2 regions of the Shewanella sp. M16 genome follow, and region 2 is predicted to be linked to the other one. Evidence: predicted binding sites of a transcription regulator. Region 2 holds the regulator's gene; the other holds the start of a gene.
What was found. Region 2 encodes ArgR, which controls arginine synthesis, uptake and breakdown. Its sites were predicted from a motif close to ANTGAATANNTATTCANT; they were not measured.
Positions count from the first base shown of each region.

Region 1: the regulator ArgR is predicted to act here: its motif matches at 1,782-1,799, upstream of argC (N-acetyl-gamma-glutamyl-phosphate reductase).

Region 1 covers NZ_JAGTUL010000037.1:3,882-8,070, forward strand. The annotation lists gene ppc (phosphoenolpyruvate carboxylase) at 1-1,147, opposite strand, end outside; gene argC (N-acetyl-gamma-glutamyl-phosphate reductase) at 2,033-3,013, shown strand; gene argB (acetylglutamate kinase) at 3,045-3,827, shown strand; gene KFE26_RS19080 (ornithine carbamoyltransferase) at 3,840-4,189, shown strand, end outside.
Region 2 covers NZ_JAGTUL010000004.1:8,970-13,158, forward strand. The annotation lists gene KFE26_RS03595 (Dyp-type peroxidase) at 1-146, shown strand, start outside; gene KFE26_RS03600 (LysR family transcriptional regulator) at 220-1,122, opposite strand; gene KFE26_RS03605 (NAD(P)-dependent oxidoreductase) at 1,229-1,861, shown strand; gene argR (transcriptional regulator ArgR) at 2,009-2,479, opposite strand; gene mdh (malate dehydrogenase) at 2,774-3,709, shown strand; gene KFE26_RS03620 (thiol-disulfide oxidoreductase DCC family protein) at 3,806-4,189, opposite strand, start outside.

The DNA.
Region 1 (4,189 bases), on a different contig from region 2:
ATAAACCGTTGGCGATTAAGCGCATACCGCAGTCGGTTAAACTCTTATAGAGCATTTCTAACGGCGCTTTGAGATCACTTTCTTGCCAAATTAGGCTCGACTTATCGACTTCAGGATTGTGGCCTTCGATGCGCGCATTCAAATAATCTATGGTATCGCGCAGTCTTTGACGAATAGATCGCAGCACGTGGCGGTAAGGTTCGCAGCTGTTATTGGTATAAGTCTTTAACTCATCATTGGCTTCTTCCATCGACAGTTCACCGACCAGCAGGACGATATCTTTTAAGAATAATCTGGCGGCAGCATGGCGGTTACGGTCGAGCACCTCTTGGGTGACTTTTGCTGTAACAAACGGGTTGCCATCGCGATCGCCACCCATCCAGCTTGAAAAGCGCACTGGCGCGATATCAATCGGTAATTGCTGCCCTGTGCGTTGCTGCACTCGATCGTTAAGTTGTCTTAAGAAGTCAGGCACCGCATGCCAGAGTGACTCTTCAATGGTGGATAATCCCCAGCGAGCCTCATCTACTGGAGTTGGGCGCTCGCGGCGGATCTCATTGGTGTGCCATATTTGCGCGATTAATTGGCGTAGGCGCAGATTGATCTGTTGACGTTCTCTATCCGACAGTTGGTCGTTTTCTTGCTCTGTTAAGCAGTCGACAATGGCGGCGTATTTTTGGATCAGGGTGCGACGGGATATTTCAGTGGGGTGCGCTGTTAGCACCAGATCAATATCCAGTGTTTTTAGACAGTCGAGCATTTTAGCTTGGTCGACACGACCATTGAGCATGCGGCCTAGGAGTTGTTCCACTGGGTCTGGCACGCAGACAAGTTCGTCGCAATTACGACTGATAGTATGAAATTGCTCGGATAAGTTAGCTAAGTTAAGAAATTGGTTAAAAGCTTTTGCAAAAGGGACTAATTCTTCGTCTGGCAAAGCTGTCAGTAACTCGAGCATTTGCTCTCTGGCGGCTTGATCGCCTCGGCGTGAGTCTTTGGCAAGCTTACGGATCTGTTCAACCTTCTCAAGAAAAGAGTCCCCAAGATGGGTACGCATAGTATCACCAAGGATTTGGCCTAACATACTCACGTTCGATCTTAATGACGCATACATATCTGTCATATTGTCTGCCATGGTTACTGACATAGTTACTCCGAATAGAAAAACATGAAAATTCGCTTTGTATATACCCAAACAACCTGAAGATGCAGGATTCAGCGGGAGTTTAATGCACTTTAGGCAAGGCAGTTATTTGCAGGCCTAGCGGGCTAAGTTAAAAATAACCAACGCAGCATAAAGTGCGTTAAAACCCGCCGGGACGGAGCACCTAGGGCACTCCACTTCCGTGTTGCATCAATTTAAAAGGTGGCCGACATTCTTTCATTGATGCGCCTTGAGTTGAAGCACCCTAGGCGCTCTGAAACTCGTATCTTCAGGTAGCTTGGGTATATAGCCCGTTAGCACAATACCTATCACTTGGGGCTATGGTCAACAGCAGAACTTATAACTTATACGACTGGCTTATCCGATATGCAACCAATCACGGTATTTGATGAAGAATATTCAATAGAAATGCGAAGTCACGCAATATTTTTTGATGATTAGTGCAAGTGAATATGAAGTGCATCATTTTATTCTTTGTAGACATGTATCTTAGCTGTTAATGAAAAGGACTGATTTTGACTCATATTGACCCTGGATAACTGAGTTATTAACGAGTTAGCTGAATGGGAGGCGTGTCTTCGATATTCCAGTTTGAGCTTAAAATATGAAAATAAATTAAAAATATATATTCACATATATTGCATAATTAGATCTTTGTGGTAGTCTAGCCATCAGTTGAGATGAGTCACCCCCTGTGACCTGTAGAGTGAATATCATGATGTACAGTATTAGCCTGACAGTGAATAAAATAACAACCTATTACGATTTCCTGCGACGATAGTCTTGTCATCATAGATATGCGCGGTTGCGTGTAAGCTATTCATCTACTCTTTAAGTTTCTTTGATTCGGTTAATAAGACAAAAAACATGAAAAATATCGCCATTATTGGTGCCAGTGGTTACACAGGCGCGCAACTGACCGCTTTAATCCATGCAGAAGCAGAACTGACGATTCAAGGGTTGTATGTTTCTGAAAACAGTTTAGATAAAGGTAAGCCTTTAGCGGATTTGTATCCTAGCTATAGCCATATCGCATTAACGCTGTCGCCATTGTCCGATGAAGCTAAGGTAAAAATCGTTGCCGAAGCCGATGCCGTGGTGTTAGCGACTGAGCACTCGGTGAGCCTGCATTTAGCGGCTTGGTTTTATAGCCAAGGGTTAGCGGTATTCGATTTAAGCGGTGCTTATCGTTTTAGCGATGTGGCGCAATATCCGAAGTGGTATGGCTTTGAGCATGAATATCCTGAAGTTTTAGCCAAAGCCGTGTATGGCCTTGCCGAATGGAATACTAAAGAAATCGCTGCGACTAAGATGATTGCCGTGCCAGGTTGTTACCCGACCGCATCATTGACAGCGTTAAAACCGCTAGCGAGTTTACTGACATCGGCTTATCCGGTGATCAATGCCGTGAGCGGCGTAACAGGTGCGGGCCGTAAAGCGCAGTTACACACCAGTTTTTGTGAAGTGAGCCTGACACCCTACGGCGTATTAGGCCACAGACATCAACCCGAGATCGCCACTCAGCTTGGTCAAGAAGTGATATTTACCCCGCACCTTGGCAACTTTAAGCGTGGCATTTTAGCGACCATTACCGTGCAGCTAAAACCAGGCACTACGACTGCCGATGTGGCAGCGGCCTATAGCGTGTATGACAAGGCGCCATTGGTAACCGTAAAGCACAATCAGTTCCCGAAAGTAGACGATGTGGTGCTGACACCCAACTGCCATTTAGGTTGGAAGTTTGATGAGAATAGCGGTTACTTAGTGGTAGCCAGTGCCATCGATAACTTGATGAAAGGTGCTGCCAGCCAAGCGCTGCAATGCATAAAGATTCATTTTAACCTTTAATTGTTCATCCTTATTTAAGAGAGTCGTCAAGATGTCTACAAACAACTCAGTATTAGTGCTTAAAGTGGGCGGCGCGCTGCTGCAATGTGAAATGGGGATGGCGCGATTGATGGATACGGCTGCGGCTATGTTAGCCAATGGTCAGCAAGTGTTGATGGTACATGGCGGCGGCTGTCTGGTGGATGAGCAGTTAGCGGCTAATGGTATGGAGACCGTCAAGTTAGAAGGTTTACGTGTGACTCCGCCAGAGCAAATGCCGATTATTGCCGGCGCACTTGCTGGCACTTCGAACAAAATCCTTCAAGGCGCAGCGACTAAGGCTGGCATTGTGAGTGTGGGTATGAGTCTTGCCGATGGCAATACTGTTTCGGCTAAGATTAAAGATGAGCGTTTAGGCCTTGTTGGCGAAGTCACGCCAAACGATGGCACTTATCTTAAGTTTATCCTCGAGCAAGGTTGGATGCCGATTTGTAGCTCTATCGCCATGATGGACGATGGTCAAATGCTTAACGTCAATGCTGACCAAGCGGCGACGGCCTTAGCTAAATTAGTGGGCGGCAAGTTAGTGCTGCTGTCGGATGTTTCTGGGGTGCTCGATGGTAAAGGCCAGCTCATCCATAGTTTAAATGGCAAGCAGATAGCAGACCTTGTTAAGCAAGGTGTGATCGAAAAGGGAATGAAGGTCAAAGTTGAAGCTGCGCTCGAAGTAGCACAGTGGATGGGGCAGGCGGTACAAGTTGCCTCGTGGCGTGATGCAAGCCAATTAATCGCATTAGCAAAAGGTGAAGCCGTAGGAACACAAATCCAACCATAAGTGGAGTAGGTTATGAAGCATTTACTATCGATAAAAGACTTAACCCAGCAGCAGTTACAGGATCTAATTGCCTTGGCAAAAACGATCAAAGCCAATCCGGCTGAGTATCGTCATGCGCTGGATGGCAAGAGTGTGGTGATGTTATTTGAAAAGCCCTCACTCAGAACACGCGTTAGCTTTGATATCGGTATTAATAAGCTCGGTGGCCACTGTTTATACCTAGACCAGCAAAATGGTGAACTGGGAAAACGGGAATCGGTTGCTGACTTTGCTTCTAACCTGTCATGTTGGGCCGACGCAATTGTGGCGAGAACCTATTCACACACCACTATCGAACAATTAGCCGAGTTCGGCTCTGTGCC
Region 2 (4,189 bases):
CAGAACATTTTGAAAAGATGCTGCATAGCATGATGTTTGGTGATGGTGAAGGCAATCATGATCACTTGATGCATTTTACTAAGGCGATGACAGGTTCATCTTTCTTTGCCCCCGCACTGGATTTTATGCTGCAGTTCGACGAATAAGCTTTCTATAATCAAGCCGAATTAGCATCAATCGAGACGCACTTAAGCTAACGCCTAAGTGCGTTTTTTTATGCTAATGCGCGGGAACCCATTTTTTGATATCGAGCTGCCATTGCAGGGCGGTGAAATCGATAAAGGCGCGCACTAGATTTTGCTGATAACTGCGGGACAAATACACTGCCCACAGGGTTTGGCCTGGTGTCGTAAATTCAGGTAGGACTTCTTTGAGCTGACCACTGGCAAGGTACTGGTTAGCCAAGTCACAGGGTAAACGCACTATGCCATGTCCACGTAGCGCCGCACTGACCAACACTCCCATATCGTTAGCCCTAAGATTCCCTGTAACTTTGACGTGCTCGGCTTGCAGTTCTTTTAGAAAAGGCCAGTTTTGTTGCGCTGAGTGTATCAGGCAGTTGTGGGCCAGCAGATCTATGGGTTCGAGGAGTGGCGTTGCGCTATCAAGATAGCTCGGCGCCGCGCAAAGTACCGCATCTATGGTCATCAAACGCCGAGCTATGAGATTATCATCGGGTTGCTCGGTATAACGTAGCGCCACGTCGACTCTTTCATCTACCAATTGCGCAAAACTGTCCGACATCACAAGTTGAATGTTGACCTTAGGATGAATTTTAATAAAGCGATCGACGACATCAAACAGACTGTGCTGCCCAAGGCCAATAGGCGTAGCGATACGAATACTGCCTACCAGTTCACTGTTATGGCTGTGGGCACGGCTCTCCATGGCCGCAACTTCACTTAAGATCCGCTGGCAAAATTGTAGCGCTTCCTCACCCTGCAAAGTCAAGCTGGCGCTGCGCGTGGTGCGGTGTAATAAGCGTAAACTCAACCACTGCTCCACTTCTTGAATATGACGGGAAACCTGCAGGCGGCTGAGGTCTAAATGTTCGGCAGCTTTGGTAAAGCTGCCACAGTTTGCGACTTCGACGAAACTGCGTATTGCGGCAATTTTATCCACATTAGTATCCTATATTGAAACAATCATGCTCAATTATTGATGTTTATTAGGTGAAAAACTGCAAGTAAACTGGATCCAATGTAAATCATCTGAGTGGGACAATGAAATGAAAATCGCAATTTTAGGTGCAACGGGTTGGATTGGTGGTGCAATTTTAAAAGAAGCACAGAGTCGTGGACATCAAGTGACAGCATTAGTGCGTGATCCAAGCAAGTTATCCGTGGCTGACGTGGCAGTACGTGCCGTGGATTTAGAGCAGCCATTGGTCGCCGATACCTTTGCTGGCGTAGATGTCGTGATTGCCGCCGTTGGTGGCCGTGCCCAACAAAATCATGGTCTAGTGGCGAGTACGGTTCAGCATTTACTGGATGTGCTGCCTAACGCTAACGTGTCACGTTTATTGTGGGTCGGTGGTGCTGGGAGTTTAGAAGTGGCGCCGGGTGTGACGCTGGTCTCTAGTCCAGATTTCCCTGCAGCATATAAAGATGAGGCGTTAGCTCAGGGTGAAGCCTTGAAGGTATTCCGTGCGGCGCAAACGGCAATCAATTGGACCTTTGTGAGCCCAGCGGCTGAGATTTATCCCGGTGAGAGTGAAGGCCCGTACCGTCTTGGTGGAGACAGCTTCTTTACCGATGCTAATGGTCAAAGCCGTATCTCTGTAACCGATTACGCAAAAGCCATGGTAGATGAAGCCGAAAAGGGCGCTCACCCAAACCAGCGCATCAGTGTGGCTTACTGATATCGTTATAGTTGAGTTAGAGATTGTGAGTTAGATATTGTGCTTGAATGTGTAACGTAATCGGGACAATGGCCAAATAACCAGCGCGGTATAGCACTTCAAAATGTACAGGTAAAATAGAACAGGTCAGCTCACTGACCTGTTTTTTTATTCTGCATAATTGAATAAAGATTTGATGGTTTCTAAGGTATCGGCGATATCTTGGATGCTCGATGGGCAAATAAAGATAGTGTCATCACCGGCAATCGTACCCAAAATGCCTTCTGGTTTACCGATAGAATCCAACAAGCGGGCAATAAGCTGCGCGGCACCAGGGCTAGTTCGCACGACGATCATAGCTTGGTTGTGATCGACGTCGAGTACCAAATTCTTCAGCGGGCTACCCGCGGTGGGTACGCCTAATTCGGCTGGTAAGCAATACACCATCTCTTGCTTAGCGTTGCGAGTCCGCACTGCGCCGAACTTGCTGAGCATGCGTGACACTTTCGATTGGTTAATATTACCAAAGCCTTCAGCTTGCAAGGCGGTGACGATTTCACTCTGAGAGCCAAAGCGCTCTTCTTTTAAAATCGACTTAAAAATTCTAACAAGGTCATCCTGATTCTTGGTCGTTTGCATAATATTATTATTCGTTATTCAAAAAAACAGGCCCATTTTGAATATTTTTAGAAAAATTGTCAACAAATAACCAGATTGGTTGAATAAAAATTCACTAAGTCCCAGTGGTTAAGCGTTTGCTGGGGGCGTAAAAATCCCAATTTGAGTAATTGTTCTACATTGCTTCTACATTATTCCGGAATTCTTTTGTCCCACGACTAAGGGATAATTGAAATTGTTGTGACATTCCAGTAATGTGACGCCAACGCAAATTAGATCCATGTCACACATATCCGAGAAATAACGGAGATAACTATGAAAGTTGCTGTACTTGGTGCTGCTGGTGGTATCGGCCAGGCTCTTGCCCTACTGTTAAAAACTCAATTGCCTGCGGGTTCACAATTGTCTCTATATGATATCGCACCGGTAACTCCGGGTGTTGCGGTTGACTTGAGCCACATTCCAACTGCTGTTGAAATCAAAGGTTTTGCTGGTGAAGATCCAACGCCTGCCCTAGTGGGTGCTGACGTTGTTCTAATTTCTGCTGGTGTTGCACGTAAGCCTGGTATGGATCGTTCAGATCTGTTCAATATCAATGCGGGTATCGTTCGCAACCTGATCGAAAAAGTAGCGGCAACTTGCCCTACGGCTTTGGTTGGCATTATCACTAACCCAGTCAACACGACCGTAGCTATCGCTGCAGAAGTGATGAAAAAAGCGGGTGTTTACGATAAAAACCGTCTGTTCGGTATCACGACTCTAGACGTGATCCGCTCTGAAACTTTCATCGCCGAATTAAAAGGTCTGAACGTTGCTGACGTTAAAGTCAATGTGATCGGCGGCCACAGCGGCGTGACCATTCTGCCATTACTGTCTCAAGTTGAAGGCGCGACTTTCACTGACGAAGAAGTGGCAAGTTTGACGACTCGCATCCAAAACGCGGGTACAGAAGTGGTTGAAGCTAAAGCCGGTGGCGGTAGCGCGACTCTGTCTATGGGTCAAGCGGCTTGCCGTTTCGGTCTGTCTCTGGTTCGTGGTCTGCAAGGCGAAGCTAACATCGTTGAATGCGCCTATGTTGACGGCGGCAGCGAGCATGCTGAATTCTTCGCACAACCTGTACTGTTAGGCAAAAACGGTATTGAAAAAGTACTGCCTTACGGTGAAGTGAGTGCATTCGAAGCTAACGCTCGTGATTCTATGTTAGATACGCTGAAAGGCGATATCAAACTAGGCGTTGATTTCGTTAAATAATCTTTCGGATAATCTTTTTTAGATTATGACGAATTAAAAAACGGAGCCATTGAGCTCCGTTTTTTATGCCTGCGTTTTACACTTTCTAAAGCTCATTCAGCGGCGCTTGGTGGGAATTTGGCAGTTATCATCGCAGCGGGCTTTGCCCGTCAGTAAATAAGAGATGCGATATCTGTGTTTTGCGAATCTGAGATAGCACCAATCGGCGACAGTTTTAATCACGGGCAGGCGTAATAGTTGGATCCAAGCGCGCGTCCCTGTCAGTGCCCACGCTTTACAAGTGACATCTAACCCGAGTAACACTTCGCCCGTTGCGGTTTCGCCATGGAGAATCGTATTAGCGTAGTCTCTATCGATATGGCTGAAGCGCTTACTAAAGTCTGGCGCATTTAAATCCTCAAGCGCAATCAAGTTCTTCGGATCGCGCGCTTTCAGTTGGCGCATCTCGGCGCTACATAATGGACAATTTCCATCGTAAAA